Regions from separate parts of the Hahella sp. NS-SX17 genome, predicted to be linked through region 2. Evidence: predicted binding sites of a transcription regulator. Region 2 holds the regulator's gene; the other holds the start of a gene.

Region 1 (14,827 bases), 3.3 Mb from region 2:
AATGCTGTCGTTGTGTTCTGTGGCGGTCAGATGCACGTTGGCGACATTGGCGTGTGTTTTGGGGAGCGCCGTTAGCTCGAAGTAGTGGGTGGCGAACAAGGTGAAAGCCTGAATCTCCTTCGCCAGATGCTCGGCGCAAGCCCATGCCAATGAGAGTCCGTCAAAGGTGCTGGTGCCGCGCCCAACCTCGTCCATCAGGACCAGACTTTGGCGAGTGGCGTAATGAAGAATATTGGCGGTCTCGGTCATCTCCACCATAAAAGTCGAGCGTCCGCCAGCAATGTCGTCTGAGGATCCCATGCGGGTGAATACGCGATCGATGGGGCCGATGACAACTTGCGCAGCAGGCGCGAAGCTGCCGCAGTATGCCAGAATGACAATACAGGCGGTCTGACGCATATAGGTCGACTTACCGCCCATATTCGGCCCGGTGATGATCAACATGCGGTGTTTGTCCTGCAAGTCCAGGTCATTGGGAACAAAAGAGTCCTGACTGACCTGCTCAACGACCGGGTGGCGACCACCCTCAATATGCAGCATGTGCTTATCAGAGAGCTCCGGGCAGACGAGATTCAATGTCAGCGCTCTTTCCGCGAAGTTGGACAGCACATCAAGTTCTGACAAGGCGCGAGCGCTGTCCTGCAAAGGGGCAAGCTGATCTGCAATGGTTTCCAGAACCTGATCGTAGAGCATCTTCTCCCGGCTCAATGCGCGGCTCTTGGCGCTTAATGCTTTATCTTCAAAGGTTTTTAGTTCTGGGGTAATGAAGCGTTCAGCATTTTTCAGCGTCTGACGGCGAATGTAATCTACGGGCGCTTGATCGGACTGTGTGCGGCTCAGCTCAATATAATAGCCATGAACGCGGTTATAGCCGACCTTTAATGATGACAATTGGGTGCGTTCTTTCTCACGCTTTTCAATTTCCAGCAGGTAGTCTCCCGCATTCTCACTGATGCCGCGCAGCTCATCCAGCTCTTCATCGAAGCCTTGACGGAGCACGCCGCCATCCCGGATGACAACGGGCGGATTTTCCTCGATAGCGCGGGTGAGCAGATCGGCAATATCTGGAAACTCACTGATTTGCTCGGCCAGGCGACGTAGATGGCCGTCGCCAAGGTTCGCCATCTGTTTCTGCAAGTCTGGCAGAAGCGTTAGCGTATCCCGCAATCGCGCCAAGTCGCGAGGACGTGCGGAGCGTAAAGCTACGCGAGACAGAATGCGTTCACTATCGCCAATTTGCTTCAACGTCTCGTGTAGTGTTTCGAACTGATAACCGTCCAGTAACTCTTTGACTGCGTTCTGACGCTGACGCACCGCTTCCTGGCTGCGTAAGGGGCGATTTAACCAGCGGCGCAACATTCGGCTTCCCATTGCGGTGGCGGATTTATCCATGACCCAGGCCAGCGTGTGTTTGGCGTCGCCAGCCAAATTAACGTCGATTTCCAGGTTTCTGCGGCTTGCTGCGTCGAGAATGATGGAGTCTTCTCGTCGTTCGCGAATCATGGTGCGGATATGGGGAAGCTGTGAACGCTGTGTTTCCTGAGCATACTGGAACAGGCAGCCGGCGGCCTCGATGGCGACGCTCATGCCTTCGCAATCGAAGCCTGCCAGATCTTTGGTGCGAAACTGCTGACATAGCAGGCGCTGTGCGGACTCCTGTTCGAAATACCAGGGCGGCTGCTTTTGCACGCCAGTGTAGTTTTCCAGCAGGGGGAAAAATGGAAACTGCTCGCTGACGAGTATCTCCGCAGGTCGTAAGCGTTGCAGTTCGCTGGCTAACGCTTCGGCGCCGCGCACTTCCTGGATCAGGAAGCGACCGCCGGCGATATCCAGTGTCGCCAGTCCGAACAGGTCTTTGTAAGCGCTAACCGCTAATAGTAAGTTATCCGACTTCTCTTCCAGAAAGGCTTCGTCGCTGAGCGTTCCAGGAGTAACAACCCTGACGACCTTGCGTTCTACAGGCCCTTTGCTGGTGGCGGGGTCGCCAACCTGTTCGCAGATAACAACGGATTCACCAAGGCGAACCAAGCGGCCAATGTATCCCTCTGCGGCATGGAAGGGAACGCCCGCCATTGGAATAGGTTGTCCGCCGGATTGGCCTCTTTGAGTCAAGGTGATATCCAGTAACTCAGCGGCGCGGCGGGCGTCTTCGTAAAAAAGCTCATAGAAATCGCCCATTCTGTAGAAAACGAGCTGATGAGGGTGTTTCGCCTTGATGCCAAGATACTGTTGCATCATTGGCGTGTGTTGGGGTTTGATTGCGGGTTCAATAGCGGACATGACAGAACAAAAGGATTGTGTAATTTTATGAGTGAAGGCGGGATTGTAAGGGAAAGCCATGGCCATAATAAAGAAGGCCGGTTACTGTCTCGGATCTTATTGGGCGGCCTTCCTGTATTTGGGGCGGTGTTGATGGTGGCGGAATGAATGAAGAAATCGAGAGTCTGGCGGTTCGTTTAGGAAAAATTCTTAACGAGCGTGGCGTCAGGGTGACAACGGCGGAGTCCTGCACCGGCGGTGGAATCGCCTATGCGATTACCTCTGTTGCGGGTAGTTCCAATTGGTTTGAGGAAGGTGTGGTTACATACTCGAATGCCGCCAAGCAGTCTCGTTTACAGGTGCAATCTGAGACTTTAATGCGCTGCGGCGCTGTCAGCGAAGAGGTTGTTAAAGAGATGGCGCTCGGCGCCCAACAACGCGCGCAAGCGGACCTTGCTATCGCCGTAAGCGGGATTGCCGGGCCTGGAGGCGGGACTGCTGATAAACCGGTAGGTCTGGTCTGGGTTGCATGGAGGTTGAGGGATAGTGTCGCTGCCCGAAGCTTCCATTTTTCTGGGGGACGGGAGCAAGTGCGCCTGATGTCCGTGGCGGCGGGGTTGCGGGGGGCGGTAGAGTTACTGGAAAGCAATTTGTAGAAAATATAGGCGTGACTTTGGCTGTGGGGTTGTGAAATAATGCTGTCAATTTATACAGTAATTCTGGGTTGGAATAGCAACTCGTACCGGTTAATCGAAATAAAGGGTGTTTAAGAATGGATGACAATCGTAAGAAGGCGTTGACGGCCGCTTTATCACAAATTGAGCGTCAGTTCGGCAAGGGCGCAGTAATGCGGATGGGGGAGCAACCGAGAGAAATTATCCCCTCTGTTTCTACCGGCTCTCTTGGCCTGGATATCGCTCTCGGTATTGGTGGCCTGCCATACGGACGTATTGTCGAAATCTATGGACCTGAAAGCTCCGGTAAAACTACGCTGACCCTGCAGGTGATTGCAGAAGCGCAACGCCAGGGCAAAACCTGCGCCTTCGTGGACGCTGAACATGCGCTGGACCCTATTTATGCTGAAAAGCTTGGCGTTAATATCGACCAACTGCTGGTTTCCCAGCCCGATACAGGCGAACAGGCTCTGGAAATCGCCGACATGTTGGTTCGCTCCGGCGCTGTTGACGTCATCATTATCGACTCTGTAGCGGCATTGACGCCCAAGGCGGAGATTGAAGGTGAAATGGGAGACTCCCATGTTGGCCTACAAGCCCGTCTGATGTCTCAGGCGCTGAGAAAGCTGACAGGCAGCGTCAAACAGGCTAACTGCTTAATGATTTTCATCAACCAGATCCGTATGAAAATCGGCGTCATGTTCGGCTCCCCTGAAACCACTACCGGTGGTAACGCACTTAAGTTCTATGCCTCCGTCCGTCTTGATATTCGTCGAGTTGGCTCCGTGAAGGAAGGAGAAGAGGTCGTTGGTAACGAGACTCGTGTGAAGGTAGTGAAAAACAAAGTATCTCCACCTTTTAAACAAGCGGATTTCCAGATCATGTATGGACGCGGCATCTACCGCACTGGAGAGATTATCGATCTGGGCGTGAAGGAGGGGTTTGTTGATAAATCCGGCGCCTGGTATAGCTATAAAGGCGACAAGATCGGTCAAGGTAAAGCGAACTCTTCAAGATACTTGGAAGAACATCCTGAGATCGCAGTCGAAATCGAAACTTCCATTAGAGAGAAAATGATGCCGAAGACGCCGGCGAAAGAGAAAGAAGCGCCAGTCGCTCCTGTTGAGGCCGAATAAGGTAGGCGTTTTTAGAACGTATTCGCTGTCATACAAAAATATAAGGGCGGCCTTTGAGCCGCCCTTATTGCGTTTCCTTGTCCATATTCCTTCTCTCTATTTCTCCGTATCGAGTATTGTCCTTTGTCGGATGGCGGGCTGATCGGCGTTAAAGAATCTTCTTGGTCATAATGCTGGATGGCTCGCTTTCCAGTCCGTTTATATCCAGCACGGTGACAGCGAAATAGTGAACGCCTTTTGTCAAGTTGGAAAAGGCATACTCAAACTGCTGGTCCCCAACTTCTACGTATTGCCAGTCATTGTCTGATTCATGTTGGTGATAGACGCGATAACCTTCCAGTTCGTATAGCTCGATATCACTGCCATCTTCCCGAGTATATGGCGGCTCCCAAAAGATAAAGGCGCTACGGGCGTAATTGGTTGACTGCTTCGCAGCGGCGACTTGAGGGGCGCCCTTATTGGTCCCTGAGGACTCACCTCCAGTTCCTCCGCCGCCACATCCCGTTAAAAGGGCGCTTGCCAGAGTGAAGCCAAAAATGGCGGTGATGGATCTACAATTTGATTTGGCGCGGTGAAAAATACTTTTTAAGTATGAAAGGGCTTTGAGCTCAAAGTTAACTTGATTCAAATCATTCCCCTATTAGTAGAGTTAGAGTTATAAGTTGACGTTATAAACAGATAACGCCCCGCGCTCTTAGTCAGGATTCATGCCAGAAATGACGGGTTTTTATTAAGTCTTTTAAAAACAAAGGGTTAAGTTGTGTGTTTATCTCTTTCTAGAATTGGACTATTGTGAAAAGGGTTGCCTTTTTCTTACCAGAACGCCGGTGTTTGAAATTATTTCTATAATTTTCAAATGGTTAAGTTGTCTGCAATTGGCGACAGCTATTGTAGAAACGAAAATGTAACTAAAGCTGTTGTGGATAGGGAGAACAAACATGAAATGGGTCGTATTGCTAGCTATCGTGGTCGCAGTCGTGATTTGGGTGATTAATAGCAGGAAGCGAAACCCTGTCAGCGATCCTGAAGTCAAAGAGCTTGATCAAAAGCGCTATTACGTGACGCCACCTAAGCCGGGTGACCTAGAACCCGAGGATAAAAGCGGTACGCAATACTAATTTGGTGAGCGGGTTTAAAGCGTTACAGGCCAGCTGCTTTTGCTAAGAGCGACCATGACGATATAGGCGAAAGCCGCATAAGCGCCAAGCCCGAACAGGGCGCGAGACCTTTTTGTCGGGCCTCTTTTAAGCGCCATAACGCCGAGGGCTATGTAGACAATCAAACCCATCACCTTGGCGGTAAGCCACCCGTTGTAGAAAGGGTATTGCTGAAGCTTGAGCGCGAGCCCGATGGCGCTTAGTAGTAGCATTGTGTCAATAATGTGCGGAAGAACCCTGCACAATTTATGCTGTAAAAGCGGACTCCCCAGGATCATCCAGATATAGCGCAAAGTGAAGGAGACGAAGGTCAGCGCAACGCAAGTCAGATGAATGTGCTTGAGCAACATGTAGCTCATGATGGGCTCCTTTCACAGCTTCTTTATTATTGAGGTTTGTTTGAACAACGGCCGCCTATTAGAAATTCTTTCCTTAAAAACTTAAAGTGTTAGTCAGCATTTCTTTATCCATTACGCGTCATGCGCAGCCTTCATTGGGTGATTTCTGAACGATGAGTAACAACATAAGAGTTGATGTGACAACGGACGATTTTGACCTCGGAGAGGAGACGCGTCGATTGACGGGTAGCGATACCAGTGTCGGCGCGGTTTGCAGTTTTGTCGGCCTCGTGCGCGACTTCAGTGATAAGCCGGATGTGAAGGGGCTTTATCTGGAGCACTACCCGGCGATGACTGAAAAGTCGCTGACTAAAATTGCAGAGGAGGCGTTCCAGCGCTGGGACTTGAATGGGGTGCGAGTTATTCATCGCGTGGGGGAACTTTGGGCGGGAGATCAGATTGTCTTAGTGGTCGCCGCCAGCGCCCATCGTGGTGATGCTTTCGCAGCCTGTGAATTCATCATGGATTACTTAAAGGTGCAGGCGCCATTCTGGAAGAAGGAATTGACGGCGGAAGGGGAGCACTGGGTGGAAGCCAAGGAAAGCGATCAGTCCAGGGCCGGGGAGTGGGCCTCTGAGTCTGAATAGCAGCAGTGGCCTGGGTCGAAACAGGTAGTGGGAGTCTTTCTATTATTGCTTTTGAGACTTGTCCAGATACGCCAGTTCTTCCAGAGTGTTGATGTTGTAGAACATCTCTGGGCGGTCGCTGAAGTCGATTTTTTGCAAGGGGCGTGAATCAAGCCAGCGCTTGACGCTACGTCCATCGCTTTGTAGATAGCGTAGGATATCTACAAAACTGCTGGCGTGAAGCAGGCAGTGCAGATATTGCAGTCGCTCTCCATCCCAAGCGATGTTTATCAGGTTGTCACGCCTTTCGGCAAACATTCTAAGCGCATATTCAGGTGTAAGAAGAGGCGTATCGCAGGGGCTGACCAACAGCCACTCTTTATTCATGTACGGCTGTGCGGAGTAGATGCCCGCCAGAGGGCCGGCAAACTCCCCCCAGGCATCGGAAAAAGTAAAAGGCGTCATGCGCTGATATTGCGCTGTATTGCGATTACAGCTGATTAAGATCCGCTCGCAGGTTTGGCTGAGTGTGGAGTGAATATGTTGGGCGAGAGGCTGGCCGCGCCAGGAAAGCAGCCCTTTGTCATTGCCGCCAGCCCGCTGTCCTTTGCCGCCTGCGATGATTAACCCATCGCAATTCAACTTCGTTGACGGCTCAGTCATGAAGCCCTTGAGCGACAGGCTTCCTGTGCTTTGCTGAATAGACCTTCAATACGAGATAAAGCATTATCGACTTCTCTGGAGTAATCCCTGCTGGAGGCGCAGTAGGCGAACTGGATGCCGTACCTGAAGCCATGCTCATGTTCGCTGCAGTTAAGAATTTGCGCCTGAATGCCATTTTCCGCAATGTAGCGGCCTCGGAAACAAAGTTCAATCTTCTCACCGAGACGAAATTTCTGGTTGCTGTGGAACGCCATGCCGTAGCGATTGAAATCTATGCAGTTGATGACGAGCCGGTTTTTTGAACGATTGAACAGGCCGGACAGACAAACTGTCGCAGTCAGGGATTCAATTGCATGTCGCGTTTTGATGCGGCGCTCTGATGGATAGGGAGAAGTCACTTCCTGCATGATCGGGTGCTGAGTCTGTATCTTTGTGGTTATAGCGCTAAGCCCAATGGATTCCCTTTATCGGGCTTTATATTTTATAAATTCGACTTGGATAATAAATGCTCAGTTTCGCGTTTTGTGAGGTGGCGCAACCAGGGACGCTATTTGAGGGAGGGTTAAACTGCGGTGTTTACCAATCTTCCTGTTCTGCTCTCTAATTCTTCTGGTTGTCCGTCTTTTGCTCCAAGTAGTTTCGGCGCGCGTCTATCCCGCCTTCTACGGCGCTCATGGCCATCGTAGTTGTTTTCGTCACTGCGTCTGCGGTCAGGGCGCATGCGGCGGTCGCGTAGTTCACCATCGGTCAGTGGGGCCTGCGCCGGCGTGGCTTCAACCTGCGAAGCCTGTTTTATAGAGGTGGAGGAGGGGGGCGAAGGCCTGTTTCTGGCGTCATTAATGTACATGTTTGGAGTTCCTCTAATAGGTTGTCTTTCATTTTTTCAGTCATTCCCTATTATTTTTGTTTTATCTTGCCTTGATTTATTACAGTGGCGCTGATTCCGGTATGAGTCGCCACATTCGGAGTTACGCTAAACTTATAACGGCGGATATAAAAAATACTTTAATTCACAGAGCGAGGGCATGGCGTTTTTATTGATCTTTAATGTCGAGTGGCGTGGCGGCCCCCTCAGGGATAATTCTGTAAAAGCGGTTTTGCGCCAAAGCTGATTTGGTTAAACTTGACCCTTTTTGGGAAGTCGCAGGTGAGCCGGCGTGGCGAGCAGCGATCTATTCACGCATTTTGACGCCCCGGTTTAGCGCCGGGCGGAGTCTATGAGTAAGAAAAAGCCCCTACCAATCCAATCGCTCTACAAACCCTGTCTGACAAAAGATTTCAAATTCAGCAGCACGCGCGCGCTGGAGCCTCTGGAAGGCATCCTTGGGCAAAATCGCGCCCAGGAGGCGGTGCAATTCGCTATTTCCATGGCTGACGCCGGCTATAACATATACGCCATCGGTCGCAACGGTCTGGGTAAGCGGACTATGATTATGCGCTACCTGGAAAAGAAGCGCTCTGACGCGGTGGCCAGTGACTGGTGTTATGTCAATAACTTTGATGACGTACGCTCGCCGAAAGTACTGCGCCTCCCCGCCGGTTTGGGGATGCCGCTAAAGAAAGACCTGGAGCAGTTGCTGGTGCGTCTGCAGAAGGGGATTCCTCAGGCGTTCGATAATGAGTCTTACTACGAGCGCGCGGAACAGATAAAAAACGAGCTGAGTCAAAAGCAGGAAAAGTCGCTCAGTCGCATCGCCAACGCCGCCAAAAAACAGCAAATCAGCCTGACTGTGACGACGCCAGGAGGCTATCGTCTGGTAGCTACAGACGGTGAGAAGCCTTACAGCGCGGAAACTTTTGCGGAGCTTCCTGAAGCGCGCCAGCAGGAGTTCGAAGACGCTATCAACAAGCTGGAAAAAAAGCTCCGCACGGTGTTGCGCCGACTCAGTCAGTGGGAGCAGGACTATGCGGACAAGCAGCAGGCTCTGAACGAAGAGATTGCGTTGGCGGTTTCTAAACACCTGATTGATAACCTGAAGAAAAAGTATCGCGAACACTCCGAGGTCGTTACACATCTTGATCAGATTCAAGCGGACCTGCTGAAGAACGTCGAGATCTTCCTGGATGATGGCGAGGAGCAGGCGGCCCTGGCTGCAGCCACTATGGATAACAAACTGCCCAGGCGTTATCAGGTGAACGTGATGGTGCATCATGACGCCAACGGCAACGCGCCGATTGTGGTGGAAGACAACCCTAATTATTTCAACCTGTTTGGGGCGGTGGAAAACGTCACATACAAAGGCACTGTATTTACTGACTTCACTCTGATCCGTCCAGGCGCTCTGCATCGGGCTAATGGCGGCTACCTTCTAATGGACGCCGTCAAAGTGCTGGAGCAACCTTTTGTATGGGATGCAATTAAGCGCACGTTGCGTTCAGGCAATGTCGCCATGAATGCGTTGGAGAAAGAAATCACTCTGTCCGGTACGATTTCACTGGAGCCTGAGCCTATGCCTCTGGAAGTGAAAATTGTACTGTTTGGTGATCGCGACACTTATTTGCTGTTGCAGCAGTATGATCCGGACTTTGGCGAGCTGTTTAAGGTGACGGCGGATTTCGAAAGCGAAATCGCACGCACTCCTGAAACGCAAATGCATTACGCCCGCTTCATTACCAGTCTGGTGCGTGAAAAGGGACTGATGCCTTGTGATCGCTATGCGGTGATGAGAATCCTTGAGCATAGCGCTCGTGTGGCGGAAGATCAGAACAGGCTGTCCCTGCATGCGGCGGATATCGCCAACCTCTTGCGTGAGAGTAATTACTGGGCCAATGACGCCAACGCAAAAATGATCCATTCGGAACATGTGGACAAGGCGCTGCGCAGCGCGGAGTACCGCTCCAGCCGCATTCGCGACCAGGTGTTCGACAGCATTCGCGATGGCACCACGCTTATTTCCACGATTGGCGAGAAAGTCGGGCAGATTAACGCCTTGTCGGTGCTGAGCACGGGGGATCATGAGTTTGGCGTGCCGAGTCGTGTGACTGCAACGACGCACTATGGCGATGGAGAAGTCATCGATATCGAACGCGACGTCAAATTGGCTGGCGCTATCCACTCCAAGGGGATGATGATTCTATCCGCTTACTTGGCCTCTATTTTTGGCAAAAACGGCCCGATCAGGATTTCCGCCAGTATCGCGTTCGAGCAGTCGTACAGCGAAGTGGATGGCGATAGCGCCTCCATGGCGGAGTTCTGTGCGATCATATCTTCTATCGCCGATGCGCCGATCAGGCAGAACATTGCGATTACCGGCTCGATGAACCAATTTGGCGATTCGCAACCGGTTGGCGGAGTCAACGAGAAAATAGAAGGCTTTTTTGAAACATGCTGCATTAAAGGGTTAAGTGGGGAGCAGGGGGTCATTATTCCGGCTTCCAACGAGAATAATCTAATGCTTAACAAGCGTGTGGTGGACGCCTGCAAGGAGAAGAAGTTCTTCATCTATTCCGTGAGGAACGTTGGCGAGGCCCTGGAGATTTTAACTGGACTGCGCGTTGGGCAGCCTAATGACAAAGGGACCTATAGTCGAAATACATTGTTTGGAATGGTCCAACAAAAGTTGAAGCAGCTGAAAATTGCGGAGAGGCGCCACTAAGGCGCACTCCCGCGCTGACATGGAGGCGGAGGCGTGCGGCGGCTTTAGTCGCGCGTCTCAGCTTTGGACCTTGGTTGACTTCAACACCACTGCCCCTAGAGGGAGCCGAGCGCCGCAATGGCTGCAGAAACGGGCTTCCGCTTCATGTAGATCTTTCTCGCAGGAACGACAGGCTAAGCTCAGGTAGTTATTGCGCAGGACATTAGAGAGCTCGGCGGTAAAAATACCCGTCGGGACAGCAATGATGGCGTAGCCCATGACCATGACCATTGCAGCCATGCCCTGTCCAAAATCCGTCCGGGGCGCAATGTCGCCATATCCGACGGTGGTTAATGTAACGATTGCCCAGTAGATACTGCGTGGAATGCTGGTATAACCATTGGCGGGCCCCTCAATCAAATACATCATGCATCCGAACAGGGTCACCAACACCAGGATGGAAAACAGAAATACTGTGACCTTTTGCCGGCTCTGGCGAATGGCGTGCAGCAACAGGTTGGCTTGAGAGACATACTTCGCCAAGCGCAGGATTCGGAATACCCGAAGCACTCTCAGCACTCTGATGACCAGCAGATAGTGAGCCCCGCCAATAAACAGGCTCAGGTAAGTTGGGATTATCGACAGCAGGTCAACGACGCCATAAAAGCTGAAAATATACCGGACAGGCTTGTCTACACAGTAGATTCGCAATAGGTACTCGATAGTGAACAGGATGGTGAAGAGCCATTCAACCGCTACGAACCATTCTCCATATTTGAGATGGAGCTCACTGACGCTGTCCAGCATGACGGTCAGAACGCTGATGAGAATGCCTCCGATCAATGCTATATCGAAGGCTTTACCGGCTGGTGTGTCGGCGTGGAATATAATGATATAAAGCTGCCTGCGCAGCTTGTCGTTAATAGACATGTTTTTCTCGAAACCGGTTTAGCGGATAACCACGCCGCAGATTCTAATTCATCAATGAGGATGCGCAACCGTTACTGACGGGTTGTGATAGTTATCCATACTGAGAGGCGATATATCAAGGACCAAGTATATATCGGTAGGTCAGGTTCACCCGGGGGCCTATTGGCGCTTTTGTTTTGGGCAATTGATGACGCCAGTGGCGCTGCATGTCCCCTGACATGATCAGCAGTGAGTTGTGCATTAATTCGATAGAGAGGGTCTCTCCGCCGCGCCTGGGTTTGATCTGAAATTTGCGCGTTTCGCCAAAGGAAAAAGAGGCGATGATTGGGGCTGGGCCCAGTTCTGGCTCATCATCCGCATGCCAGGAAACGCTGTCCTGGCCGTTTCGGTATAGGTTGCACAGGGCGCAGTTGAACTCAGCTGATGAGAACTCGGAAGCGATGTCTCGCAACTGCTGTAGTAGTGGAGGGAAGGGAGTGGGGCTTAGACGCAAGCCGGAATAGGCATAATAACAATGCGGCTCACCATACCAGGCTTGCAGGCGTGGTATGGGAATGGTGCGTCCCTGTATGCGGAGATGATCCTGGCGCCAGGCCAAGTGTCGGGTTAACGCCTGCAGAGTATGAGTCGCATCCGCTTCTTCCAATACAGAGTGAATGAGCGTGAGAACCCCGTTGTCGATGGTAAGCGGCTCAATCTGAAGCTCTGGATGTCGGCGTAACTGCATGTGTCTTAGTTAATCCTTACAGGCTGGCGACGAGGGCCCCAGTTTCCTGGGCGCGGCTCAAATACTCCTGGCGCTGTGGCTCCGCAATGGAGGCACTCTCCATGCTCTTTCAGCCGCCATGCTCCGAGGCGATACCAGTCTCGCTCTATTAATAAGTTTCCACAACTAGCGCACCAGGTGCTGCCTCCTTGGCTGTCATGAACATTGCCCGTATAGGCGTAGCGCACTCCATTCTTCATGGCTATTTCTCGGGCGCGGGTCAGTGTTTCCGGCGGCGTATGAGGCTTATCCCGCATTTTCCAATCAGGATGAAAGGCTGAGAAGTGTATTGGGACGTCTTGACCAAGGTGTTCAACCACCCACTGGGTCATAGTTTCCAGCTCTTGGGACGAATCATTTTCGTCTGGAATCAATAATGTGGTGATTTCGAACCAAACAGATGTCTCTTGCTTTAGATAAAGCAAGGTGTCCAGCACCTCCGCCAGGTGCGCGCCACAAATTTTATGGTAGAAGCGTTCCGTAAATGCTTTCAGGTCAACATTGGCGGCGTCCATGTAGCGAAAAAATTCCTGGCGAGGCTCTGGGCGCATAAAGCCAGCCGTCACAGCGACTGATTTTACGCCGACTTCATGACAGGCTTGGGCCACATCAATTGCGTATTCGTGAAAAATCACGGGGTCGTTATAAGTGAAGGCGATACTGCGGCAGCCGTAATGTCGGGCGGCCTCAGCCAGCTGTTGTGGCATAGCGGTGGCGGCGAGAGTATCCATTTCTCTGGATTTGCTCATATCCCAGTTTTGACAAAACTTACAGGCGAGATTACAGCCAGCGGTGCCAAATGACAGTACAGGCGTGCCTGGCAGGAAGTGATTCAACGGCTTCTTCTCTATAGGATCGATGCAAAATCCACTGGATCGGCCGTAGCTGGTTAGAACAATTGCGTCATGCTCTCGCGCTCTCACAAAGCATAAACCTTGTTGTCCTTCATGAAGCTTGCAGGCGCGAGGGCAGATATCGCACTGAATGCGGCCATCATCCAGTTGATGCCAATAGCGAGTAGGGTGACTTTGGGGCGGTTGGAGTTGGGCCATCATTAAAATCAGGTTAGAAACGCCTGCCTCCGCTTAGATTTGTCAGCTATCGGGCGGATAAACGGTTTTACCCGCTTCCACTAACGGCTATGATAATGAGAATACCACAAAGTGGTTCGCCATTTGTTTTGCGCGCGGTCTAATCGTTAAAAATGATGTTAATCAGACTTCTGCGAAGCCTTCCGCAGTGGATGCTTCTTCTTTCTCTTACTTTCTGCGCCCGCGTATGGGCGGCGTCTCCTATTGAGCTCAAGGGCGACTTGACCCAGGGTGGTCTGGTAATTGGACAAACCGCTGCTGATGCTCAGGTCTGGTACGACGATCATAAGCTTGAGCTGACGCGGGATGGCCACTTCGTCTTCGGTTTTGAGCGAGATGATGGTTTGTCGCACATGCTGAAAGTTCGCTTGGCGGATGGACAGGAGTGGACGCAGCCCGTCAATATTTCCGCCAGGGAGTATGACATACAGTACATTGAGGGCATTCCCAAGAAGTTGATGGAGCCCGATCCGAACGATCTGAAGCGGATTCGTGAGGAAAACGCCCAGGTGGCCCGTGCGCGTGGACGTGATTCACGACTAAACTACTTCTTACAGGAGTTTATTTCTCCTGCAAAAGGACCAGTTACTGGTGTGTATGGCAGCCAGCGTTATTTTAACGGTGAGCCGCGCCGTCCCCATTATGGTTTGGATATCGCTGCGCCGAGAGGCGCTCCCGTGATTGCGCCAGCCTCGGGGGAAGTGACGCTTACGCACCCTGACATGTTTTTTTCAGGCGGGACCCTGGTAATTGATCACGGTTATGGCGTGTCTTCCACCTTCATTCATCTGGATAAGATACTGGTGAAGGTGGGCGACAAAGTGGAACAGGGACAGGAAATCGCCAAAGTCGGTTCTACCGGGCGGGCCACAGGGCCGCACCTGGACTGGCGGATAAACTGGTTTCAGACCAGGCTCGATCCGGCGTTGTTACTGGCGTCGGAACCTAAAGTGATGAGCAATAAGAACCTGCAAGAAAAATAGGTAAATAGCCAAGATGAATGTAATGAACCAGATAGTCTATGTGGTCGAGGACGACGAAGCTGTTCGCGACTCTCTGCTGCTCCTGTTGCGGGCGGAAGGTTACAGTACGAAAGGGTATTCCAGCGCCCAAAGCTTCCTGGAAGAGGAGGTCGCCGACCTGAATGGTTGTCTGGTTCTGGATATCCGTATGCCTGGAATGACGGGCATGGAGCTGCATAAGAAGCTGCTTGAGCTGGGGTGTGCGTTGCCTGTCATCTTTGTAACCGGGCATGGCGATGTAGCCATGGCGGTGGAGGCGATGAAGCTGGGCGCTGTGGATTTTGTGCAGAAACCCTACCGCGAAGAAGACTTGTTGGAGAAAGTGAAGGGCGCTCTGGCGATGGACGCCGAACAGAAAGAGGCGCTCCGACACAAAGAGAAGCTGAGGCAGAAGATAGAGTCGCTGACGCCTCGTGAACTGGAAATCATGGAGATGATGATCGAGGGGAACGCCAATAAGGTCATCGCCATTGAGCTGAACATTAGTCAGCGGACTGTGGAAATCCACCGCTCTCGCGTCATGCAGAAGATGGGAACGCACTCACTGGCGCAGCTGGTGCAGATGGTGCTGGCCGCACGAAGCTGATATC
Region 2 (14,827 bases):
ATCTGAAACATACCTGCTATCGTCAGAAAATGAGTAAATGCCATCATCCCAGGAAGAATAGTAGAAGGCGAGTCCGGCTTTTGCGAAGAACCCTGTAATTAAGCCGCAATTCTCATTCTCATTTTCGGAAAAATTAAGCGAGTATGGCGTTCCGTGGCAAAGTATGTCCAAGGAGCTTACAGAAGATATTTGATTGTTGTTCAGAGCTTTTACCATGTCTGCGGCATTGGTTATTTTTATTTTCTTGATGTTTCCCGATTTGTAGTCGTTTATTACATTAAGGGCAGCGAACTCAAATGCGCTATTATGGGCAACGCCTAACTGCAGGCAAATCGCACTATATGGTTGAATACTAGACAGTAAATTCATAGAGTACGCCCCTTTTTCTCCCCTAATAAGGACTGTTATGGGCTCTTCTTTAATTGACGGCGTTAAACACCATTTCTCCAGCCTTTCTGATCCTCGTCGAGAGACGCTCAATATGCGGCATAATTTCTATGATGTTCTCACCATCGCGCTCTGCGGGATCATCTGTGGGGCTGACGATTGGGTTACCATCACTCGGTTTGGCGACGCTAAAAAAGAGTGGTTTGAGTCTTTTCTGGAGCTGCCCAACGGCATTCCCTCCCACGACACCTTCAACAACATCTTTGCGAAGTTAGATCCCGAGGCGCTAGAGACAAGCTTTCTATCCTGGGCTTCGACGCTGGCGGAGCAGATTCCAGATGATCAGATCGCAATAGACGGCAAAACGCTACGGCGCTCATACGACCGATCCTCTTCCAAACCCGCCATTCATATGGTTAGCGCCTGGTCGACAGCGAACGAACTGGTGTTGGGACAGGTGAAAACTCAGGAAAAATCCAATGAGATCACTGCTATTCCTAAACTGTTGAAGGCATTGTCATTAAAAGGAAGTCTCGTCACCTTGGACGCGATGGGATGCCAGCGGGAGATCGTGAAGCATATCCGTCACGCGGAAGCAGATTATTTGGTAGGCGTGAAAGAAAACCAGGCCTCATTACACGATGCGATTCACGACCGGTACGTGGAGGCTGAGGCTAAAGGCTTCGGCGAGGATTTTGTCGACTTTGTATGCGAACCAGGGCGTGCTGAGGAGGAGAAGCGGCGCTGCCGCGTTTCAACGAGTCTGGAGGGTCTGGAAAAGCAACAAAGTCGCTGGCAAGACCTGAAGAGTTTCATCGTCGTAGAAACAGAGCGAATGGAGTCAGGGCAAAGAACGCTGGAGCGCCGCTTGTATATTTCGAGTCGAGAGGGGGATGCGAGATATTTCCTGGATGCGACGCGAAAGCACTGGCACATAGAGAACAAACTGCATTGGGTGCTGGATGTAGCGTTTAAAGAGGATGACTCACGGCATCGCATGGGACACAGCGCGGAGAATCTAGCGGTGTTGAGACATATAGCGTTGAATTTATTGAAGAATGAGAAGACGGACAAAGGAGGTATAAAAACTAAGAGGCTACGAGCGGGCTGGGACCATGGTTACTTAAAAAAAGTGCTATCGGGTCTGGCTACTTTGTAATCACATAGTGCGATTTGCCTGCGCCTAACTGTCTTTTGCTACCGTCTGCATTTTTCTCTCTTGTGCCGCCGAAAAATATATATCGTAATCCCATTACATTCACCTTTAAGGCTAGTTAAAGAGTTATGCGAAAAGCTACCAAAGTTCGTTTTTTTGCTCGATATTTACGCATAAAGTTGAAGATAAAAAGAACATGCTGGGTTGTGATGCCCCAGAGAGTCCCGGGCGTTAAAGAGTAAACCTCCATATTTAAAGGCATCAGGTGGCATCGTAGCTAAAATTTGTTCCGCCCCAAATCAGCATTATGGAATAGGTCGTGCGGTGTCCCACGAAAACTGCTTGTTTTTCCTCGGGCGCTACGATAGATGCCTGCAACCGTGTATAAAGAGATTTTCCGCTCAGGATCAAAGTCTCCTGTGCGCCATGATGTGGCATCCTGCAGGTAGAATAAGAGCCGCGTTATCTACCCTAAATCCAATGACGTTTAATAACCCATGCGCTTTACGCCCTTTCATTCTGTGCTTTTGTTAAGTCTCTATTTTGCTGAGGGTTTTCCCGCAGGTTTGATGGTGCATGTGATTCCGCCTGTGCTGCGGGAGCATGGCGTTCCGTTGGAGTATATCGGCTTGATCAAAATGCTGGCGTTCCCATGGGTGCTGAAGTTTTTATGGGCGCCTTGGGTGGATCGCTACAACTTGTTCCAGCTGGGATTGCATAGAGGTTGGATTATTCTCGCCATAGGCGTCGTCAGCGGGTTGCTGCTGTGGTTGGGGTCGATGAATCCCGGGCAGCTCAGTAGCTGGTCTATTCTGCTGTTTATGCTGGTTCTGGTGAGCATGAACTTTGGCGCGGCCACTCAGGATATTGCGACGGATGGGTTAGCGGTGAAGCTGTTGCCGCCGCCGATGAGAGGGTGGGGGAACGCTTTGCAGGTCGGCGGTTACAAGGTGGGTATGATCGTCAGCGCCAGCTTACTGTTGATGGCCATTGATGGAATAGGATGGAGCCTGAGCCTGTATAGTATGGCGGCGATTCTGGCGTGCTGTCTGATTCCGATATTTCTGTTTGATGAGCGCCCCTTGGGCGATTTGTCGCCGACGGACGAAAACCCGGGGGGTGTGAAGGACAAGTCGCCAGTGAGTCTGGCGCTGATCCTAAATACTTACCTGTCCTTCCTGCGCCAGCCCGGCATGATCTACTGGGTTGCTGTGCTACTGCTATTCAAGATGCCGGACAGTCTGGCATCAGGCATGATCAAGCCGATGCTGGTGGATAAAGGGTTGTCCTTGGCGGATGTGGGTGTGGTGACGCTGATGTCCTCGTTAGTTGGCGTGGCGGCGGTTTTCGCCGGCGGTGGTTTTTATGATCGCTTCGGTCCCAGGGTCTGCCTGGTGTCGCTTTCTTTGTTGCAGGCCCTCGCGCTGGCGATGTACGCCATTGTCAGCGGCGGCGAGGCGGAGATGCCGATTGTGCTGGCGGTCGCCATATTCGAACAGATAGTCGACAGCATGGCCAATGTCGCCTTGTTCGCCATGATGATGCACTACTGCCGCAAAGAACACGAAGGCGCGGACTTTACGCTGCAGGCCTGTATTCAGGTGATTGTTTCCGGCGCGGCGGGCGTATTCAGCGGCTTCGTCGCCAAGATGCTGGGTTATGACGGGCTGTTTATCGCTGCGGGGGTGATCAGTCTGTTGGTGGCGTCTCAGGTCCTGCATTACTTCCGCATGGACCCGGACGCGGTCAGAGAATGGCGCAGATTGAAAGAGGCGCCCGCTGAGTAATGGGGCCTGTAATTATCGCATCAGGCTCTTCACGACAGGCGCAACCCAGCTCTTCGGAACCAGACGCGGCGACTCCACCATCATCTTGTTGAGCATCCCATGGACCACAACGGGCTTGCCTTTCAACGTCGCGTCGTAAGCCTGCTCCGCCACTTTTTCCGCTGGCATGCGGCGGATGTACTCCATCGCTTTCAGTACGCCGGTTCCCGCCTTGTCGAAAAACTCGGTTTCCGTGGGCCCGGGGCAGGATGCGGTAACAGTGACGCCCTGTGATTTGAGTTCAGTGTGAATCGCCCGCGACAGCGATAACACGTAAGCTTTGGTGGCGTGGTATACCGCGAAATTCGGCCCTGGCATAAAACCGGCGATGGAGGCGATGTTCAGGATGCGACCGCCGCCTTGCTCCACCATGTCGCGGCCAAACAATTTGCAAAGCGAGGTGAGCACGGTCACGTTAAGGTAGATGGTTTCCTCTTCGAGTTGGTAGTCACGTTCGATAAATGAGCCAAAATACCCTCGTCCGGCGTTGTTCACCAAGCAGTTTATCTGCAAGTTGCGAAAACGCACTTCATCGTACAGCGCTCGCGCGGCGTTATCAGAGGTCAGGTCAAAACCGATGCACTGGCTGTCCGTTTCATATTTCTCTTTCAGCTCTGCGGCCAAACGTTCCAGATTGTCGTTGCGTCGGGCGACCAACGCGAGATTCCAGCCATGGCGGGCGAATACTCGCGCCAAGGCTAAACCGATGCCAGATGAGGCGCCCGTAATCAATACAGTTTTCGCACTCATAATCCTTCCCCCGTTATCTTCTGTGTCTGTTCGTAAGATCCTCGTGTAATCGCTCGAAAATGACTGAGGCCATGCAGCGATCCCCATGCTGGAGCGCCTGGCAGGATTCGAATAGCAGTGTATCAATGTAAATGACTAGTGGTCATTTTAAGTTTGGCCAACTCCATCAAACTTTATCTATTCGCTTGGTGGATAAGTGCTAGACTGCTTTTTTGCCTCGAATGATATTGATAAGCTTGGAGCTTGTCGGACTTCATACAACAAACTATGGACAGCATCAGGCTCTGGCGCCCACATGAGTGAATCGGACCCAAAGAAGTTCATCGAGATCAACTTTCCGGTTTTAAAGCAACGAACTGACAGGGTGTTGCGGGGAGCTGGCCAGTTTGCGGTCAGTACGATAAAGCTGCCTAAGTCCTTTCTCCCCATTGGCCAGTTAATTCTCAGCGACGATCCCATTGACAGAGAGCAGCTGGCCTGCGAACTGGACCTGCTATTTGAAGCCCTCTACCAGCATCCCATCTCTGAACAGTCCAAAGCCCTGACGGGCTATCTGCGCAAATACAAACTGATCCCCAATGAAGAGACGACAGAGGGCCTGATTCAGTTTTTGGTCAAGCAGACGGTGTCGCGGAGCCCGGTGGAAATTCCTGAAGCCATTGTTAACGAATTCTGGCAGTTCTTTCATGAGCTGATCAGCGCGCCGGAACTGAAAGGGTTGGTCGAGCTCAACCTGGATATCATCCGCTCCGTATTACGCGCATATGAGCCGTTACTGGTGGATATCATTAATCGCATCAAGCACCTGCGTCAGGTGAATAATCACGCTATCAGCGAGATGGCGCAGAAGGCGAGAGTACTGCGCAGCGACCTGGCGATTTTGCGGCGGCAGATCCGCGCTATCCGTTATATCAAGCCTTTTTTACAAACCGATCCGCGTGATTTCGCCGGGCAGGCGCAGATCGTGGCGAAAATGGTGCGCGAGTTCGGCCCTTTGTTCATCAAAATGGCGCAGGTAGCCGCTGCTAACGCAGAGTTCCTACCGGACGAAATCGCGACCGAGCTGAAAGTATTTCAGGAAGACGTGCAGCCAATGACGGTAGAGGAAGTGAATCAGGCGTTTATTGAATGCTACGGCAAGCTTCCCGATGAAATTTATTTTGGATTCGACGCCGCCAAGCCCATACGCTCAGGCTCCATCGGCTCTGTTTATGCGGCGAAGAAACCTGTACGTAAAGAAGGGGTTGAAATGTTGATCCCGGTTGTCGTGAAGGTGTCCAGACATAATCTCGAACGGGAGTTTCAGATGGGGGCGTTGGCCCTGGAATTGATGTTGATATCGAGCCAGTATTGGGCTCCCCACACCAAACTGCTTCCATTCTTGGAGGCGATGTCCCGCCAGGTTAAAGAGTTTACGCGGGGGTTCGAACAAGAGCTGAATTTTGAAGACGAAGCGGCGATACAAAAGCGCTTTTATCGACGTTCTCTGGACAGCGATAACTGGTCCGTACCGCAGATATACTCCGCCACTGGCCGCATTATTGAAATGGAATATCTGGAAACGGCGTTGTCGATAGATCGCCTGCTGCGGGAAGTGGCGGGACAGGAGAAGGAAGACCTGCGGCGGAAAGTCGCGGAGCGTTTTCTATTCACCACTCTGCAGCATGTCTTGGTGTATCAAGAGTTTCACGGTGATTTACATCCGGGCAATATCATGGTGACGCCTGAAGGTCGCCTGTTTCTGATTGACTGGGGCAACGTGGTGGATATGCGGGGCAAGTGGCCGCTGGTGTGGGACTATGTCTATGGAGCGCTGACGGCCGACGTAGATCGCCTGACACATGCGTTGATAGAAATGAGCACCCATCCCGAAGATAACCGCAACCGCGAAGAGACCATTCGCACCGCCTTACAGGATACGCTAAAGAAAAAGGGCGTCACGCCACTGGGTTCCCAGGCTCTGAGACAGTTGTATAAGGAAGGAGCGAAAGGTATTCAGCGGAGGCTACAGACAGTGATGCACTTGTTATCCAATACCTATCAGCTTGGGATTATCGTGCAAAGTGACTATCTGCACTTGAGTCGCTCCATCACCGCCATGGCGGGGGCTTATCTGAGCATGTACGAACAGGCTCCTCGTTCTCAATTAGTTATGGATCTGGGGCTTGGAGTTACGTTGTTTCCCTATCATCTTGCTCGTGATCGCGTTCAAGCCCGATTAAAAAGTTTTCGCAGTTTGTTCAGTGGAAACTGAATCAGTTTGTTACCAGGCTTCAAACTGTCCACATAATGGCCTTCCGAGCGTGTTCAACCTCACATTTTTATTAACAGGCGCCTGCCTTTTTCCCCATCTTTCCTAGACCACTTAGGTTGTTTATCTGCACATTCACCTTAGCTTGTAATGCTAACCGGCTTGTATATAAAGCCTTTTGATTACACAGATATAACTAAACTTACACAATGTAACATGCCATTTTTTTCTGGTAGAATGCATTTTATGTGTACAGGTCAAAAGCAGACTTGTACTATCTAAATATGGTTAAAAACTGAACAATAAGGGTGTGGCTTTTTCTGGTTGGGTCCATGTCTTGAGCGCTGGGTGAGACCGGCTTGAAGCTTAAGAGCCTATCGCTTTTCAGCAGGTGGCTGCTGAGTAGTAACAAAAAGCCGCTGGTAGTATGAAAGCCGAATCAGGCTGTTGTGTAGTAAGAGAGCTTAGAATGGAACTTCCACATTTTGATGAATTGCTTGAAATGGCCAAACAAAGGCCTGAAGCATTGGAAGCACTAAGAGAAGAGATGGTGGAGTACATCATCACCTCCGCCCGGACTGACTGCCAGCGTAAGCTGCGTGGACTTCAGTTCAAGGTTGATATGACCCGCGCCAGAGCCAAGACCCCCTTGGCGGCATGCATCAAGATCAGTCAGTTAATGCATGAGTCCCTGGCGGAGCTGCGTTACTGTTTGAACGAGCGTTATGACTTCGCTTTGGCTGAGGCGGAAGCCGCCCCGGTTTCCAATGCCGAAGTTATCTCTCTCGAAGACTATCGCAGTCGAGCCTGATCCCAGACGCGTCTCTCTCCCGCAATGGATTGCCTTCTCGGCGTTAATTGATCGCAACGCCGTAATAATGTGTTTTAACTGGTTTCGGCGGTCTCCACTCGTGCATTGAAAACACCTGGGGTAAACTGCCGCTCCACCTGCTGGCCGATGTGGAGTGAAACGGTGAATGCATCCTCTTTTCAAATAGTCGCCGACTACGATGACTTGCTGGTCGTTGATAAAGCGCCAGGAATATCTTTTCATGATGAAGACGGTGTGCAGGGCCTTTGCTCCAGTGTGGCGGATGCCTTAGGCGTCCGCGTCTATCCTGTGCATCGTCTTGATAAAGTGACGTCTGGATTATTATTGCTGCCGAAAACACCAGCGTTAGCTCGCGAATTGACCGAACAGTTCAGCACCCGCCAAGTTGAGAAATTTTACTTAGCCCTGTCTGGGCAAAAGCCACAAAAAAAGCAGGGTAAAATTATCGGCGATATGGAAAAGGCGCGCGCGGGCGCTTGGAAATTAACCCAGGGGCGCGAAAATCCCGCCGTCACCCAATTCTTCAGCCACACCCTAATGCCCGGCGTCAGGGCGTTTATCGTGCGTCCATTAACGGGGAAAACGCATCAGATTCGCGTTGCGTTGAAAAGTATCTCGGCGCCCATCGCCGGGGATGAATTATATGCGGGAAAGGCGGCCAGGGATTTTGACCGCACATACTTGCACGCTTATGGCGTGCGTTTCAGTTATAAAGGGGAGCGCTTGGCGATCATCCGTCCGCCGCAGTTTGGAGAGCTGTTTGTGTCCCAGGCGTTGCGCGACTTATTGGAGGAGGAGTGGGCGTCTCCTTGGGATTTGCCCTGGCCGGGGCGTTGAGCGTTCGGCGGCGTTACAACGCGAGCACTTTCTGTTCGCCACAGCGGGCGCAACGGTATACCGTCACCAGCTTGCCTGATTTTACGTCGAATTGCTTTTCCTTACTGACTTCCCATTTGTGAAAGCCGTTGCGACACAAGGTTTTACCTTTGGCTTTCTTCTTCAGGGACGGCCTCTTGAATGGAATGACATCTCCCACAGGGTTTCTCGCATTTGTTAGTCATGAAAATGTGAGCATAGCTCCGAAACGGTTGAAATATCCATATTCGCCCCCACTTTCTGGCCACAAGAGCCGGATAAATCGCCGGCCTGCAATCAATATTATTTCACTTGTTTCCGATACGGACTTACGCCAGGAGTTTGTCGACCGATGACGACTGCAACAGAAAAACAAACCTTAGGCTTTCAGGCTGAAGTGAAGCAACTGCTTCACCTGATGATTCACTCGCTCTATAGCAACAAGGAAATATTCCTTCGCGAACTGGTCTCCAACGCGTCGGACGCCTTGGATAAGTTACGCTTTCAGGCGTTGAGCAAAGAAGATCTTTACGAAGGCGACAACGACCTCAAAGTTCGCCTGGAGTTTGACGAAACAGCGCAGACTATCACTTTATCGGATAACGGTATCGGCATGAACCGTGATGAAGTGGTGACGAATCTGGGCACCATCGCCAAATCCGGTACAGCAGAGTTCCTTTCCAGCCTGACTGGCGATCAAAAGCAGGATTCACGTCTGATTGGTCAGTTCGGCGTCGGCTTCTACAGCGCTTTTATCGTCGCCGACAAAGTGGAGGTTTACACCCGACGGGCAGGCTCGAAACCTGAAGAAGGGGTGCGCTGGGAGTCCAGAGGAGAAGGCGACTTCTCCATTGAAACTGTGACCAAAGAAGAGCGCGGCACGCGTATTGTGTTGCACTTGAAAGAAGAAGAGAAAGAGTTCGCTAACGGCTGGCGCTTGCGCAGTCTGGTGAAAAAATACTCTGACCATATTTCCTTTCCGGTTGAAATGATCAAAGAAAATATGGATGTTGGGGAAGAGGAAGAAGGCAAAGAGAAGGCGGAATCCGCGCCTGAATTCGAATCGGTTAACGAAGCGACAGCTCTCTGGACCTTGCCTCGTAACGAGATCAAAGACGAAGACTACAAAGAATTCTACAAGCACATTGCTCATGATTTCAGCGATCCATTGCTGTGGGCTCATAACCGTGTGGAAGGCAAGCTGGACTACACCAGTCTGCTGTATGTTCCTGCTAAAGCGCCCTATGATTTGTGGAATCGCGAAGCGCCCCGTGGTCTGAAGCTATACATCCAGCGTGTTTTCATTATGGATGACGCCGAGCAGTTCCTGCCGTTGTACCTGCGTTTTGTAAAAGGTGTGGTGGACTCCAACGATCTGTCCCTGAACGTATCGCGGGAAATTCTGCAGAACGACAAGGCGGTGGAAAGCATGCGTTCGGCCCTGACCAAACGTGTGCTGGATATGCTGTCCAAGCTGGCTGCTGACGATGCGGAAAAATACCAGTCCTTCTGGGATGAATTCGGTCGTGTTCTGAAAGAAGGACCGGCAGAAGACTTCGCTAACCGCGAGAAAATCGCCAAGTTGATGCGTTTCTCCAGCACGCATCAGGACGACGACAAGCAGACTCAGTCTTTGGAAGACTATGTCAGCCGCATGAAGCAAGGGCAGGATAAGATTTATTACATCACCGCCGAGTCCTACAGCGCTGGCGTGAAGAGCCCGCACCTGGAGATTTTCCGCAAGAAAGGCATTGAAGTGCTCGTGATGCACGACCGTATTGACGAGTGGCTGATGAGCCATTTGAATGAGTTTGACGGTAAGCACTTCCAGGATATCGCCAAAGGCGAATTGGATCTGGGCGAGGTTGAAGACAAGGAGGAGAAGGAGAAGCAGGAAGAGGTTTCAAAAGAAGCCGAACCTTTACTGAACCGCTTGAAGGAAGTGCTGAAAGACCACGTGGAAGAAGTGCGTGTAACTCACCGGTTGACCGACTCGCCCGCCTGTCTGGTGGTTGGCGCTTACGACATGGGCGTGCAAATGCGCCGCATCATGGAAGCGGCGGGTCAGGCGTTGCCCGAGAACAAACCGACCTTTGAGATCAACCCTGAGCATCCTCTGGTGAAAAAGCTGGGTGAAGAGCAGGGCGCGCGCTTTGAAGATCTGACCTGGGTGTTGTTTGATCAGGCGCGATTGGCTGGCGGCGAGAACCTGAAAGATCCCGCTGGCTACGTAAGCCGTCTGAATAAACTGCTGCTTGAGCTTTCTAACGCGGGCTAAGCCGCGCATAGCTGTCTGAGTTGCAGCAATAGAAAGGCCGCTATAATCAGCGGCCTTTTTTAGTGGGAGAAAGATGGGTTATAGGAGTCTAATGGATAACCATTAGCGTCTGGCGGCGCGGCGTACCGCGGAAGTCGAGAAGTCGCTATCTCTCAGCCCGGGCGCAAAGTCGCGAGGCCTTTCTTCGTTATCCAAGCCATCGACGAAATAACGCCCTGACTTCAGGTCGTAAATAACTTCCAGCGTGGTCCAGGGGGCTTTCACTTCGTAGTAATTCACCAAGTGAGCTTCCGATACGCGCCACAGTTCACCTTTATCGTCATAATCCTCCGCAACCAGCAGTTGCCATGAGTCCTCATCAAAGTACATGCGGCGCTTGTGATAGATGTGACCCAGCCCTTCGCGCAGGATGCCTTCCACCACCCACACCCGATGCGCTTCGTAGCGCGCATGTTCCTGATTGATGTGGCCGGGACGCACGATATCGTTCATGCGTAAATTGCTGGAGTGCAATGGGTAAGCGTTGTAAGGCACATACATGACCTTCTTGGCGATCAACGTCCATTCATATTGGTCCGGCGCTCCGTTGTACATATCAATCTGGTCGGTAGTGCGCAGCCCTTCGCTATTTGGGGCCTCGGCGTCGTAAGCCAGGTTAGGGGAGCGTCGCAGGCGACGTTCTCCTGCCTGATAGCGCCAGGACTGTCTGGGAGAGCGAATCTGATCCAGCGTTTCGTGCACCAGGTTCATGGTGCCAGCCAGCTTGGCGGGTGCGACTACCTCGGTTTTGAGGTAGAAGATTTTGTTGTCGATGTCTTCCGGCCGATTGTGCTGCTGAGCATACACAAAGAAATACTCATAATCTGTCGTCACCGGCGTGTAGGAACCATCCGGGAGTGTGGCGGCGAACGAAGAGCGGAAGGCGGCCTCTTCGCCACGGTAGCGCAGGATATGATTCCAGATAATCTCCACTCCTTGATTGGGGATCGGAAACGGACTGGTGATCAAAGAGCCTTTAACGCCGGTTCCGCGAGGCATCAGTTCCGCCTTGGCGGCGTTTTGTTTCAGAGCGGCGTAGACGTGGTCAGGGTAAGACGCGCTGCGGCGGCTGGGATACACTTTTAGAATGTAATCGCTTGGATACTTCTGCAGCAGAGCCTTGTGGCCTTCGGTCAGTTTGTCTGAATAATCCTGTGCATTGCCGGCGTTAATGATGAAGCGTGGAACGTCCGCATCGAAGGGGTCAGCATGCCATTTATCTGGATTATAATTCGCAGGCGGCTGCTTAATGCCTCCATCCCAAGAGGGCACTTCCCCCCCTTCGCTACCGGCCCTCTCGGCGCCAAGCGGCGTGAGATCCCGGTCCAAACGTGCAACCTGATCCGGCGGCGCCTTAGCTGGGGCGTTTTGCGCGATTAGTGAAAATACGAGTAATACCAGTGCGTTATTTATATTTTTTCTTGCGTTACGGCTATAAGCCATGTCTTTCTCACTCTCTTTCTAGAAGTAACAGACAGTTCCCTTACTTTCTCTCCCTGGACAAAATTATAGCAGTCTAAAATATTATTCTAGTTTTCTCACTAGCGCCTTTGTTAGCGTTTATGGCGGGTTGCTGCTGAACGTTAACTTGTGTAAGGGGCGAGCCTGAGGATCGGGTGCTAAGCTATGAGAAAGGGGCTGCTGATAGTTTGTCGCCATTTTTGCGGAAGCCTGAGTCGGGGGGAGTCAGCAATGGTAGGAAATTTAGGCGTCTAAACGAATCGGAATTGCGCCTCAGGAAATAGTCCGGAGGGGAATTTTTTTATTAAAGAACTTATGGTTAAAAACCTATACACTAACAAAGAGCTATTGTTGATGAGTTAAGGTATGTCCGATAAGTGGCTGACTTATGTTAATGAAAACCTGTTTTTCGCCAAGCTGCAGTTGCAGTGGAGGGATACATCCTCAACGGTGGCGGAAAAGCAATGCGCCGGACGGGCGGCTTTGCGTTTTCTGCAGCAGGCATATGTCGGCTTCTTGAATGAGCTTGCGGAGCAGCGTCGCATCAAAGTTAAAATTGAGACGCTCGCTGACTTGGAAGGGCAGTTGGAAGTTGAATCGCCAGAAGTAATCAGCATGAAGCTGACGGCGGCTCAACCCGATTCCTGGCTGGCTCAACTGCTGAAACAATTTGGGGAAATATCTCGCCCCCGAAAAAATGAAACGCCGCAAAATGAAAATATTATCGCCGCCACGTCAGCTCCCTATGTAATGGAGTTAGTGGTGATACTGGAGTCCATGCAGGCGTTCATCAACGAGATGAGAGAGCACAGTTTTGAGTGGTAGAGGTAAGCTTGAATGAAAGAAACCCTCTCAGGCCTCGACTGATAACAGCTTAGGAAAATGAATGAGGCGCCTGTGGCTAGTTTTCTGATGTGTTCGTTCCTGGGTATTGGAACGATAGAAAACATTTCAGTGAGAACTTACGAGTAGGAGATTTGGAAATGGCATCAAGCTTCTTTGAAATTGTTCAGTTGCCGAATGGCGACTTCGCACTGCAACCCATGGGGGGCGGCAGCGAACATTTGGTGAAAATCAGCTTTGGTCAGGAAGCCAAGGCGTATTTGGCGGAAAATGATGCGGCTGTCGCTCACGCTATGATTAATGCCGCTATTAAGTTGGTGGGAGATATGCGGGAGGAGGCAATCCGCCAGTCAGAAGCGGAAGAAAAACCGAAAACTGTTCATTAAAGTCCCCGACTGCCAATTAGAGGCAGTCGGCGCTCTGTCGGTTCATTGTTAGCGGCGAATGACGCCGACGCCCAGTCCTTCAATGTCCAACGGCTGTTGTGACAGGTTTACTTCAATCGGCTCGAACTCTTCATTTTCCGGCAGTAAAAGCACTTTGTTCTTTTGGCGCTGGAAGCGTTTTACTGTCACTTCATCGCCAATACGCGCCACCACAATTTGTCCATTGTGGACATCTGTCGTGCGGTGTACGGCCAGCAAATCGCCATCAAGAATTCCGATGTCCTTCATGCTCATGCCTTTGACACGAAGAAAATAGTCGGCGGAAGGGGTAAAGAAGGATGAAGGGAGTTCGCAATACTCTTCAATATTTTCCTGCGCGAGAATGGGGTATCCCGCCGCTACTTGGCCAACTATTGGAATACCCTGGTTTTGCGTTTCAGTCACTGGCAGTCGAATGCCGCGAGAAGCCCCGGGCACCATTTCAATCGCGCCCTTCCTCGCCAGCGCTTTCAAGTGTTCTTCTGCTGCGTTAGCCGAGCGAAAGCCCAGGCGATTGGAAATCTCCGCCCGGGTAGGTGGATAACCTGTTTCCTCTATATGCTCGCGAATCAGTTGTAGAACCTGCTCCTGGCGCTTGGTCAGCTTAATCACTCCACCCTCCGGCGACCCCAAAAGGTCTGAAATAATCTGTGTGTACTATATGTTTATCCATGTCTGTTTATGTATACAGTAATGGGTGGGGCAAGTAAAGAAAAAATGTCTAAGTCACTGAGGATTAAGATGAAAACACAGATGACTCACCACTGTTTAAGTAAGTCTGTTGAATTTTGACCTGAACAATTGTTGCTGCGCAGAAAGAGATCCAGTGGCTTGAATGCCTGCTTAAATGCAGTACCGGTTTGGCGATCTGATACAATTTGATGCTTTTCTTAGACAGACCGACCGCACAGGTCTGGCTATATTCCTTGCCCACGCGGCGACCTTCGTAATCCGCGATGTATTCTTTCTTATAAGCTGAAAGCCACCTTAGGAATTGTAATGACGCCAGCAAACAGATGGTTTAGAGCCCCCATTGTGGTTGGCGCTATCTTTTTCATTCTCACCATAAGCGTTATGGCGTGGTCGAAGGGCGGCGTGGAGTTTTTAAAGTATTTTCGACACAACTCGGAGCAGCCGGAAAAGTTATCGGAATTACCCCCGCCGCTACCGGCATACAATCGAGCAAAAGAGGATGAACTCTCCTACGAGGAAGAGAGGGAGTCTGACTGCTATCTGGATGGAATGGCGGTGCTTTCAGGTGACGAGTTTGTGTTGGCCATATGGGAAATGGATCATGGTTGTGTGAGGGAAATGCTCTCAATGGAGGAGCAAGCTCGTCACAGCATCTTTTCAGAAGCCAATATGTCCGCCATTACGCAAGCAGCTATTTCAGAGTCGTCTTATTTTCGAGACGATAACGTCTATGAGCTGGCGAACCTCATTCAATACTTGCATGCGGGATATGTGCAGGAAAGAAGTCGCTCGCGTAAGAAGAAGCTATATGGAAAGGCGTTGCAGAAACAGGTTGCGGTAGCCGCCGTTCAGGTTACCAATAATGCTTTTCAGAGCGCTGCCAGGGCAGGTAGTGCACGATTGGCGGAGTTGTCTTTAAAGCTGGTGAACAGTTCCGGTAATCAGGGGGAGGTCGTCAGCGCCTCCGTCGCTTGGCTGGATAAGTTGAGCTCATTGACTAATGCTAGTGGGCGCTATGATTCGGCGTTAAA

What was found. The regulator LexA, encoded in region 2, represses DNA repair genes until DNA is damaged. The targets are predictions, from matches to a motif close to TACTGTNTANNTANACAGTA.
Region 1: the regulator LexA is predicted to act here: its motif matches at 2,956-2,975, upstream of recA (recombinase RecA).

What each region holds. Positions count from the first base shown of each region.
Region 1 is NZ_CM170632.1:5,907,152-5,921,978, reverse strand. Features, by position in the region: gene mutS (DNA mismatch repair protein MutS) at 1-2,280, opposite strand, end outside; gene AC2IBB_RS26380 (CinA family protein) at 2,424-2,915, shown strand; gene recA (recombinase RecA) at 3,032-4,069, shown strand; gene AC2IBB_RS26370 (fibronectin type III domain-containing protein) at 4,218-4,697, opposite strand; gene AC2IBB_RS26365 (hypothetical protein) at 5,008-5,187, shown strand; gene AC2IBB_RS26360 (SirB2 family protein) at 5,202-5,585, opposite strand; gene moaE (molybdopterin synthase catalytic subunit MoaE) at 5,738-6,211, shown strand; gene mobA (molybdenum cofactor guanylyltransferase MobA) at 6,254-6,853, opposite strand; gene AC2IBB_RS26345 (PilZ domain-containing protein) at 6,850-7,260, opposite strand; gene AC2IBB_RS26340 (hypothetical protein) at 7,416-7,700, opposite strand; gene AC2IBB_RS26335 (Lon protease family protein) at 8,071-10,449, shown strand; gene AC2IBB_RS26330 (ion transporter) at 10,507-11,358, opposite strand; gene AC2IBB_RS26325 (alpha-ketoglutarate-dependent dioxygenase AlkB family protein) at 11,474-12,085, opposite strand; gene amrS (AmmeMemoRadiSam system radical SAM enzyme) at 12,091-13,179, opposite strand; gene AC2IBB_RS26315 (M23 family metallopeptidase) at 13,368-14,198, shown strand; gene AC2IBB_RS26310 (response regulator transcription factor) at 14,221-14,823, shown strand.
Region 2 is NZ_CM170632.1:2,572,228-2,587,054, forward strand. Features, by position in the region: gene AC2IBB_RS11640 (hypothetical protein) at 1-369, opposite strand, end outside; gene AC2IBB_RS11645 (ISAs1 family transposase) at 407-1,546, shown strand; gene AC2IBB_RS11650 (MFS transporter) at 2,113-3,330, shown strand; gene AC2IBB_RS11655 (SDR family NAD(P)-dependent oxidoreductase) at 3,343-4,119, opposite strand; gene AC2IBB_RS11660 (AarF/UbiB family protein) at 4,415-6,373, shown strand; gene AC2IBB_RS11665 (DUF3135 domain-containing protein) at 6,840-7,181, shown strand; gene AC2IBB_RS11670 (TIGR01621 family pseudouridine synthase) at 7,344-8,039, shown strand; gene AC2IBB_RS11675 (hypothetical protein) at 8,053-8,238, opposite strand; gene htpG (molecular chaperone HtpG) at 8,410-10,335, shown strand; gene AC2IBB_RS11685 (DUF1329 domain-containing protein) at 10,438-11,817, opposite strand; gene AC2IBB_RS11690 (DUF6586 family protein) at 12,202-12,660, shown strand; gene AC2IBB_RS11695 (hypothetical protein) at 12,819-13,064, shown strand; gene lexA (transcriptional repressor LexA) at 13,113-13,715, opposite strand; gene AC2IBB_RS11705 (collagenase) at 14,103-14,827, shown strand, end outside.